2 regions of the Arthrobacter sp. Hb9-2 genome follow, and region 1 is predicted to be linked to the other one. Evidence: predicted binding sites of a transcription regulator. Region 1 holds the regulator's gene; the other holds the start of a gene.
The links. Region 1 encodes HrcA, which represses chaperone genes, less so after heat shock. Its sites were predicted from a motif close to TTNGCACTCGNNNNNNNCGAGTGCNAA; they were not measured.
Positions count from the first base shown of each region.

Region 2: the regulator HrcA is predicted to act here: its motif matches at 1,663-1,689, upstream of AC5RV1_RS18420 (FmdB family zinc ribbon protein).

Region 1 covers NZ_JBNHGJ010000001.1:151,158-155,345, forward strand. Annotated here, with positions in the region: gene AC5RV1_RS00715 (DUF4870 domain-containing protein) at 1-190, opposite strand, end outside; gene AC5RV1_RS00720 (DUF3097 domain-containing protein) at 358-1,212, opposite strand; gene hrcA (heat-inducible transcriptional repressor HrcA) at 1,389-2,402, shown strand; gene dnaJ (molecular chaperone DnaJ) at 2,481-3,608, shown strand; gene AC5RV1_RS00735 (16S rRNA (uracil(1498)-N(3))-methyltransferase) at 3,611-4,188, shown strand, end outside.
Region 2 covers NZ_JBNHGJ010000040.1:5,721-9,908, reverse strand. Annotated here, with positions in the region: gene AC5RV1_RS18430 (AAA family ATPase) at 1-471, shown strand, start outside; gene cpaB (Flp pilus assembly protein CpaB) at 514-1,239, opposite strand; gene AC5RV1_RS18420 (FmdB family zinc ribbon protein) at 1,331-1,606, opposite strand; gene AC5RV1_RS18415 (5-formyltetrahydrofolate cyclo-ligase) at 1,723-2,358, opposite strand; gene galU (UTP--glucose-1-phosphate uridylyltransferase GalU) at 2,450-3,355, shown strand; gene AC5RV1_RS18405 (GNAT family N-acetyltransferase) at 3,360-3,980, shown strand; gene AC5RV1_RS18400 (hypothetical protein) at 4,062-4,188, shown strand, end outside.

The sequences.
Region 1 (4,188 bases):
CCCGGTCACGGAAGATCAGGTAGATCAGCAGGGAAGGAACGCAACCCAAAATGCCGCCAAAATGCGCCAGGGTGGCCCACTGCCGGTCCTCGCTGGCCGTCAGGGGCAGCGCATTTGCCGGAACGCCGTGGTACTCCGAACGGCCCTGGCCGCCCTGGCTGTCCCTGTGCTCACGTGCGTTTTCTGCCACAGTCTGTTCCTTCGAAAGTGCAATGGTGCTGACTAAGAATGCCATGTCTACTGTTGCCGGTGCTGCGATCCGCAGACACTGCAGTATCAAGAATACTGGGTGCAGCGGTGATGCCTGTCCCAACACGGGGCAGGAACAGGCGCGCGGCAATGAGGTTTGACGGGGCTTCAGGGAACCGTGAGGAAATCGATGACTTCCTCCACCCTTCCCAGCAGCGACGCTTCCAGGTCCGCGTAGCTGCGGACGGCGCCCAACAGCTTCTGCCACCCCAGACCGATGTCCTCTTTGGTTTCGTGGGGCCAGCCGAAGGCTGCGAGGATGCCTGTTTTCCAGTCCTGCCCGCGCGGCACCACGGGCCACTTCTCGATCCCCAGGACAGCCGGGCGGATGGCCTGCCAGACGTCAACGTAGGGGTGTCCCACAATCAGTACATTCCCCGCGGCACCGGGAGATGCCATCACGGCATCGGCAATGCGGGACTCTTTCGAATCGGGCACCAGGTGGTCCACCAGCACGCCCAGGCGCCTGCCGGGCCCCGGCTTGAAGCCGGCCACAGCGGCCGCGAGGTCATCAATGCCGTGCAGCGGCTCGACGACGATGCCCTCCACCCGAAGGTCATCTCCCCACACCTTCTCCACGAGTTCGGCGTCGTGCTTTCCTTCGACCCAGATGCGGCTCGCCTTGGCAACCTGGGCTCTCTGGCCTGCCACGCGGACAGAACCCGAGGCCGTCCTGCCGGCGGCTGTCGCCGTGCCTGCGGCCGGCCGCGGAGCGGGCGGCATCAGTCGGATCGCCTGGCCTTCCAGGAGGAACCCGAAGCCCAGCCGGAAGGAGCGGGACTTTCCGTTGCGGTCCTCCAGTGCCACCACATGCATTCCGCCTGATTTCTCCACCCGGGTCACTGCGCCAACCCAGCCGGACTGCACGTCCTCCAGCACCATGCCCCGTTCTACGGGCACTTCGGGCAATTGCGTCTTGGCGGGCGCGGAAAGGTCCTGGGCTCCCCAGTTCTGGTAATGCATCGAATCACTCCGCCTCGCGCTAGATCACGGCCGGGAATTCCGCCCGGAGCGGTACCAATGCTAACAACGGGGTGAGTCATAATAGACTGTTAGCACTTGGGCATGTCGAGTGCTAACCGCTGTAGCGTCACGGTGCGGGCGGAACGCCTGCCCCGAACCCTGGATGGAGGTGGAGAGTGAGCGAGCCACGCAAACTGGAAGTACTGCGGGCCATCGTGGAGGACTACGTCCACTCCCGCGAGCCCGTCGGGTCCAAGGCCCTGGTAGAGCGGCACCATCTTGGTGTCTCCAGCGCCACCATCCGCAATGACATGGCCGCGCTTGAGGACGAAGGGCTGATTACGGCGCCCCACACCAGCGCGGGCCGCATCCCCACAGACAAGGGCTACCGGCTCTTCGTCGACCAGATTTCCGCTGTGAAGCCCCTGTCCCAGGCGGAGCGGCGGGCTATCCAGTCCCTCCTTGAGGGCTCGGATGACCTCGACGACGTCCTGGAACGGACCGTCCGGCTGTTGTCCCAGCTGACTAACCAGGTGGCGGTTGTCCAGTATCCGCACCTTAACCGAGCACTGATCCGGCACATCGAATTCGTTCTCCTGGCACCGCGGAAGGTGCTGGTGGTGCTGATCGCCAACACCGGCAAGGTGGAACAGCGCGTTATCGACGTCGGGCAGGACCTGGCGGATGAAGCCCTCGCTGCGTTGCGCGCCAGGTTCCTTGGCTCCCTCGCCGGGACCCCCTTGGCCCAACTGGGGCACTCCCTGCCCGCAGTGGTGTCCGGTGTCTCCCCGGGACAGCGGCAGGCAGCCCAGGCGCTGGCGCACGGACTGGAGGGCCTGGCCCACAGCAGCCGCGAAGACCGTATGGTGATGGCCGGCACGGCCAACCTCGCCCGTTCCAACGTTGACTTCCCGCTCAGCATCGGGCCGGTGCTGGAGGCGCTTGAGGAACAGGTGGTGATGCTGCGCCTGCTGAGCGAGATGGCGCAGGATCACCGCGGCGTAGCCGTGAGCATCGGCCGTGAAAACCCCTATGACGGCCTGGCGGAAGCATCCGTTGTGGCCACGGGCTACGGCCCGGACAGCGTCGCCAAGATTGGCGTGCTGGGTCCTACCAGGATGGACTATCCCACCACCATGGCAGCCGTTAGGGCTGTCGCCCGTTACCTGTCACGGATTTTGGGGCCCTGACCGCATGACGGCGCCCAAAAGCGCCCAGCAGTGATGCAGTAAGACTGCAGGCAAAACAACAAGGAAGAGATACGAACTTTGAGCAGCCACTACGAAGTCCTTGGAGTCTCACCGGATGCCACCGGAGAAGAGATCAAGAAGGCCTACCGCAAGCTGGCCCGGACCCTTCACCCGGACGTTAACCCCGGTGAGGATGTTGCGGACCGCTTCAAGGCAGTGACCCACGCCTACGAAGTTCTCTCGGACCCCCAAAAGCGGCGGGTCTACGACACCACCGGCAACGAGAACGGCACGGACAACGGGTTCGGCGGGGGAGCGTATGCCGGCCAGGGCTTTGCTTTCCAGGACATCTTCGACACATTCTTCGGCGCCGGCGGCACCACCGGCCCCGCGTCACGGGTCAGGCGCGGGCAGGACGCGCTCATCAGCGTCCGGATCGAACTCCGCGACGCGGTGTTCGGGGTCAACAAGAAGCTCGAAGTGGATACGGCAGTGGTCTGTCCCACCTGTGATGGCTCGTGCTGCCGTCCCGGAACCCATCCGGAGCGCTGCGACATCTGCGGTGGCAGCGGCCAGGTCCAGAGGGCCGTGCGTTCCATCCTCGGCCAGGTCATGACCGCCGCGCCCTGCGGTACCTGCGAAGGCTTCGGAACCGTTATCAAGGACCCCTGCAACGAATGCAGCGGGCAGGGCCGGATCCGCAGCCGCCGTTCCCTGACCATCAAGGTCCCCGCCGGCGTCGCCACCGGCACGCGCATCCAGCTGTCCGGGCAGGGCGAGGCCGGTCCCGCCGGTGGCCCCACCGGTGACCTCTACGTGGAAATCCGCGTCAACAACGATGCCACCTACGTCCGCGAAGGCGACGACCTCCACGCCACCCTGAACATCCCCATGACGGCAGCTGCCCTGGGAACCGACGTGACCCTCGAAACGTTCGATGGGCCGCAGGAGATCGACGTGAAGGCCGGCACGCAGTCCGGAGAGATCATCACGCTGCGCGGCCTTGGTGTCACCCACCTGCGCGGCTACGGCCGTGGTGACCTGAAGGTTCACCTCCAGGTCGAGACGCCGGCGAAGCTCGATCCGGCGCAGGAGGACCTGCTGCGCCAGCTGGCCAAGCTTCGCGGCGAGCAGATTACGGATGGCAAGCTTGCTGCCAGCGGTGGCATGTTCGCCAAGCTCCGGGACCGGCTCGGTAACCTGTAGCGGTGAGCAACCCCGTCTTTTTCACTGCGGCCGGGTCCCTGGACGGGATGGTGCCGGAAGGTGTCTTCGTCCTGGAAGGACCCGAGGCCCGGCATGCGGTTACGGTCAAGCGGCTCGCTCCAGGCGAAGCCGTGGACATCGTTGACGGCGCCGGTACCCGCATGAGCGGCAAGGTTACCGCCGCTTCCTCCTCCGGGCTCGAAGTGGAATGCACCTCGGTGGTTGTTGAGGACCGGCCGGGCACCAGGCTGGTGCTGGTCCAGGCCCTGGCCAAGGGCGACCGGGATGAGCTGGCCGTTGAGACGGCCACTGAACTGGGCATCGACGCTGTTATCCCGTGGCAGTCAGAGCGGTCCATCGTACGCTGGAAAGGTGACCGGGCCGCCAAGGCCCACGCAAAATGGCAATCCGTTGTCACTGCCGCCGCCAAACAGGCCCGTCGTGCCTGGATCCCTGAAGTGCGTGCCGCCGTCGACACCGCCGGCCTGGCCTCCGCGGTGGAGGCGGCCGACCTCGCCGTTATCCTGCACGAGAACGCGGTGCGGCCCCTGCGGTCCGTCCTGGAATCCTGGCTCCCGCC
Region 2 (4,188 bases), on a different contig from region 1:
GGGTGGCGGTACATGCCGTTGTGGACCATCGAGGTGTTCACTGACCCGTCAACCTGCGCAGACCGGATTGCCGCTTACCTGGGCCTTGAACGGGCGGTGCTGCGGGACCGGACGTCAACCTCAACAGGGTTCCTTGACGACGACGTGGACCAGGCGCTCAATGGAATCGACGCCGGAGAACACGCACGCCGCCGGCCGCAGGAGAAGTACCCGGACAGCAAGGAGGCGGTCCCCGTGGCCCCTGAACAAAACACGAACGGCCAGGCGGCCGGGCAGTCCGTCCCTGCCGGCCCGGCTCCCGAAGACGACCAGAGCCAAGACGACCAGGGCCAAGGGGAAGCCAAGGGCCAGGGCGTGACGCAAGGCATTCTGCCCACCAAGGCCGCCGAAGACGACCCGCGGCGCTGGGGCGATGCTGACGACGACCACGACGCCTGGCTGAAGGAACAAAAGCCGCCGCACTGGGGCTGAGCGACCCGGCCGGAGTGACGGGGGTGGCAGGGTTGCCCCGGCTCAGGGCCCAACCAGGACGAAGAACAGTTTGCCTTGGGTGGAGGCCCCCGCCAGCCGGGCAGCCTGCTCTGCGCTTGCCGCCACCACGATAAGCCCGTCCGTCTCGGCGGTGCCCAGCCACTGCCCGCTTTGGCCGCCCTTGCCGGACGTCCAGAGCACCGGCACGGAGGCTGCCAGGACCTCGGACGGTGCCTGCTGGTCGAAGCCGTTCGCCGCCGTCAGCACCACGTTGACTAGCTGCCCGGGCGAGACGAGCTGGATGGATGACGGATCCGCCATCCGAAGAGGCACGGCGGACGAGCCCGGAGGCGTGCCGGCCAGAAGCCCGGGACCAAGCAGTTGGGCGTCCGTCAGGAGCTGGCCCTTGCGCAGGGGAGCGGCGAGCTGTTTGCCGGCCAACTCGCTTTCTTCGTCCAGGAAACCCGCGGCCATCATGTGCGGCGGTACCTGCACGTGGGCAAGGTCTGAGGCCGCCACGGCCGAGCCGGCAGGCAAATCCCTTGCGGCAGCCAGGGCTGTGACAGTGTGGACCGGCGCGGGAGTGAGCTGATGGACGGTGATTGCAGCCGCCGCGCAAAGCAGCAAAGCCACAGCGAGCCGGCGGTTCCGGCTCAGCCACCCGCCAAATCGGACCGCTGCCGGCCGGCGACCGGCACGGCCGGAACGGCGGGGCGTGCGCGGATATCGGGAGGCAGCGCGGCCGGGGCGGAGAAGGTTTGCAGGCATGCGCCTACGCTATGGCGACGGGAATACCCGCAACAGGAGCGCGGTGCGCTATGTGGACAAAGCCGGGGCGGCCGGCGTCGGACAGCCCTGCTTAGCTGGCTGCAGCAGGCGCCGGAGCAGCCGCGGCAGGTGCCGCTGCGGGAGCGGACGCTGCAGCCGCCGGGGCCGGCGAGACGGTGCTTCCCTTGGAGTCCCGGGAATCGGTGCGGTAGAAACCTGATCCCTTGAAGACGACACCGACGCTGTTGAACTTCTTGCGCAGCGTCCCCTGGCACTCGGGGCACGAGGTCAAAGTACTGTCCGAGAACGACTGGACGATGTCGAAGGCATGGCCGCAATCCTTGCAGGCGTACGCGTACGTTGGCACTGGTGCTCCTCCTCTTGGGCAAACGAGAGGTCCCGTGCTGCCTGGACGGAAGTCCGTTAGCAGTCGCAGGGCCTGAGTGCTAATTCTATCATCCCCGCAGCGTTGGACTGCGGGGTTCAGTGGTGGCCGTCGAGCGGCAGGAAGCCGGACGGCGCCAGGACGGCAGGGACGGGGCGGTCGAACTCCTCCTCGGGGATCTCGCCGGCGGGGAGCAGCTCGTCGTCATAGATAACGGCAGCCAGCGGGATGTTCTTCCCTGCGGTGGCGAGATGACCCAAAAACTTGTCGTAGTACCCACCGCCTTGCCCAACGCGGTTGCCCGAAAGGTCCACGGCGGTGGCCGGGATGAAGAGGGCGGCTGCCGTTCCGGCCACATCCGGCCCGTGCCTGTCGCCCTTGGGTTCCAGGATCGGGGCGTACCGGCTCTGCTCAAAGCCGGCTTCCGGGTTCCAGAAGACCCATGCGAGCTCCCGCCCGGGCTCGCAGACAGGCAGCAGGACCCGATGGCCGCCGGTATGGAGTGCGCTGATCAGCGGAAGGGTGGGCGGTTCGACGCCCACGCCGAAGTAGACGCAGAATGTGGCAGGAGTACCGCCGGCGAGGGATGCAGCCCAGCCTGCGCCGTGGCGTGCGATGGCAGCCCCTGCCGCCTCCAGTTGCTGCGGGCTTAGGGCGGCACGCCGCTGGCGGTGGGCAGTGCGGATCCTGGTCTTGGTTGCCTTCGCGTCCTCAAGCACTGTGTCTTCCTCCATCGTTGCATTACGGCGTTGTGCCCTGCAGTCACAGGGACGTGCAGCTGCCTAATGATTACTGATTGCTTGACGCTGACGTTAGATTAGTCGGGTGACTACCAGTAACCCCAGAGTTCGCAAAGCCGTTATACCCGCTGCCGGACTCGGCACCAGGTTCCTGCCCGCCACCAAGGCCATGCCCAAGGAAATGCTCCCGGTCGTGGACAAGCCTGCCATCCAATATGTGGTTGAGGAAGCCGTAAGCGTGGGCCTCAACGACCTGCTAATGATCACCGGGCGGAACAAGCGGGCCCTGGAAGACCATTTTGACCGGGTGCCGGCATTGGAATCCACCCTTGAAGACAAAGGGGATACGACGAAACTGGCGTCCATCCAGGCTGCCAGCAATCTCGGTGACATCCACTACGTCCGCCAGGGCGACGCCAACGGTCTTGGCCACGCTGTCCTCCGCGCAAAACAGCACGTGGGCAACGAAGCCTTCGCCGTCCTCCTGGGCGATGACCTCATCGATGCCCGTGATGAACTCCTCAGCACCATGATTGAGGTGCAGGCGGAAACGGGAGGGTCCGTGATTGCCCTCATCGAGGTGGAGCCGTCACAGATCAGCGCTTACGGTTGCGCCGACATTGCGGAGATTGACGGCGAGGACTACGTACGGGTCAACCGCCTGGTAGAGAAGCCAGCCGCGGACGAAGCCCCTTCCAACCTCGCCGTTATTGGCCGTTACGTACTGCACCCCGCCGTCTTCGATGTGCTGGAGCACACCGGTCCCGGGCGGGGCGGCGAAATCCAGCTCACCGATGCCCTGCAGGAGCTTGCGTCCGGGGAGGGCGAGGGGCACGGCGTCTACGGTGTTGTCTTCCGCGGCCGCCGCTACGACACCGGAGACAAGTTGAGCTACCTCAAGGCCTGCGTCCAGCTCGCCATCGACAGCGAAGACCTGGGCCCCGGCCTGCGGGAGTGGCTGCCGGGCTTCACCGCCAGCCTGTCCAAGTAGCACCGTGCGAGCCGGCCCCATCTGGCCCGTGACCCTCGAGTGCGGAGACTTGGTCCTGAGGCCCATCAGGTACCGGGATAAAAAAGAGTGGACGGAAGTGCGGGCCCGTAACAGCCAATGGCTGGCACCGTGGGAGGCTTCCAACCCGGACCCCGCCGGCGGCCTGCCTGATTACCGGCAAATGGTCCGCTCGCTGAACTCTCAAGCCGCCCAGGCCACGGCCCTTCCGTTTGTGATCACTGAGCGCGGTCCTGCCAGCAAAAACCCTGCGATTGTTGGCCAGTTGACTGTTTCATCAATTGTGTGGGGTTCGGCCATGATGGCAACCCTCGGGTACTGGGTGGACCAGGCGCGCGCCGGGCGGGGGATAGCACCCACCTCTGTCGCCCTGGTAACGGACCACTGCTTCCGGACCTTGGGGCTGCACAGGATGGAAATCAACATCCGGCCCGAGAACGGACCCAGCCTGCGGGTAGTGGAGAAACTGGGTTTCCGGGATGAGGGGTACCGGCCGCGCTACCTGCACATCAACGGCGAGTGGGCCGACCACCGGTCGTTTGCCTTAACCTCAGAGGAAGTTCCCGAGGGGCTGCTGCACCGCTGGCTTGCCTCCAGGCCGTCATAAATCCATTGATTTGCCAGCCGCGCCACGACACACCGCGGCTAATGCGGCTGGAGCCGACGTGATGCTCATACGGTTTTGAGTGTGGACTTCCCCCTTAGCAGCTCAGTGATCCTTGTGGTTGCCGTCGTGCTCTGGATTGTATGGGTTGCCCCCTACGTCCTCCGGAACCGCCGGCACCAGTTCCAACCCGCCGGCGACTTCCTGGCAG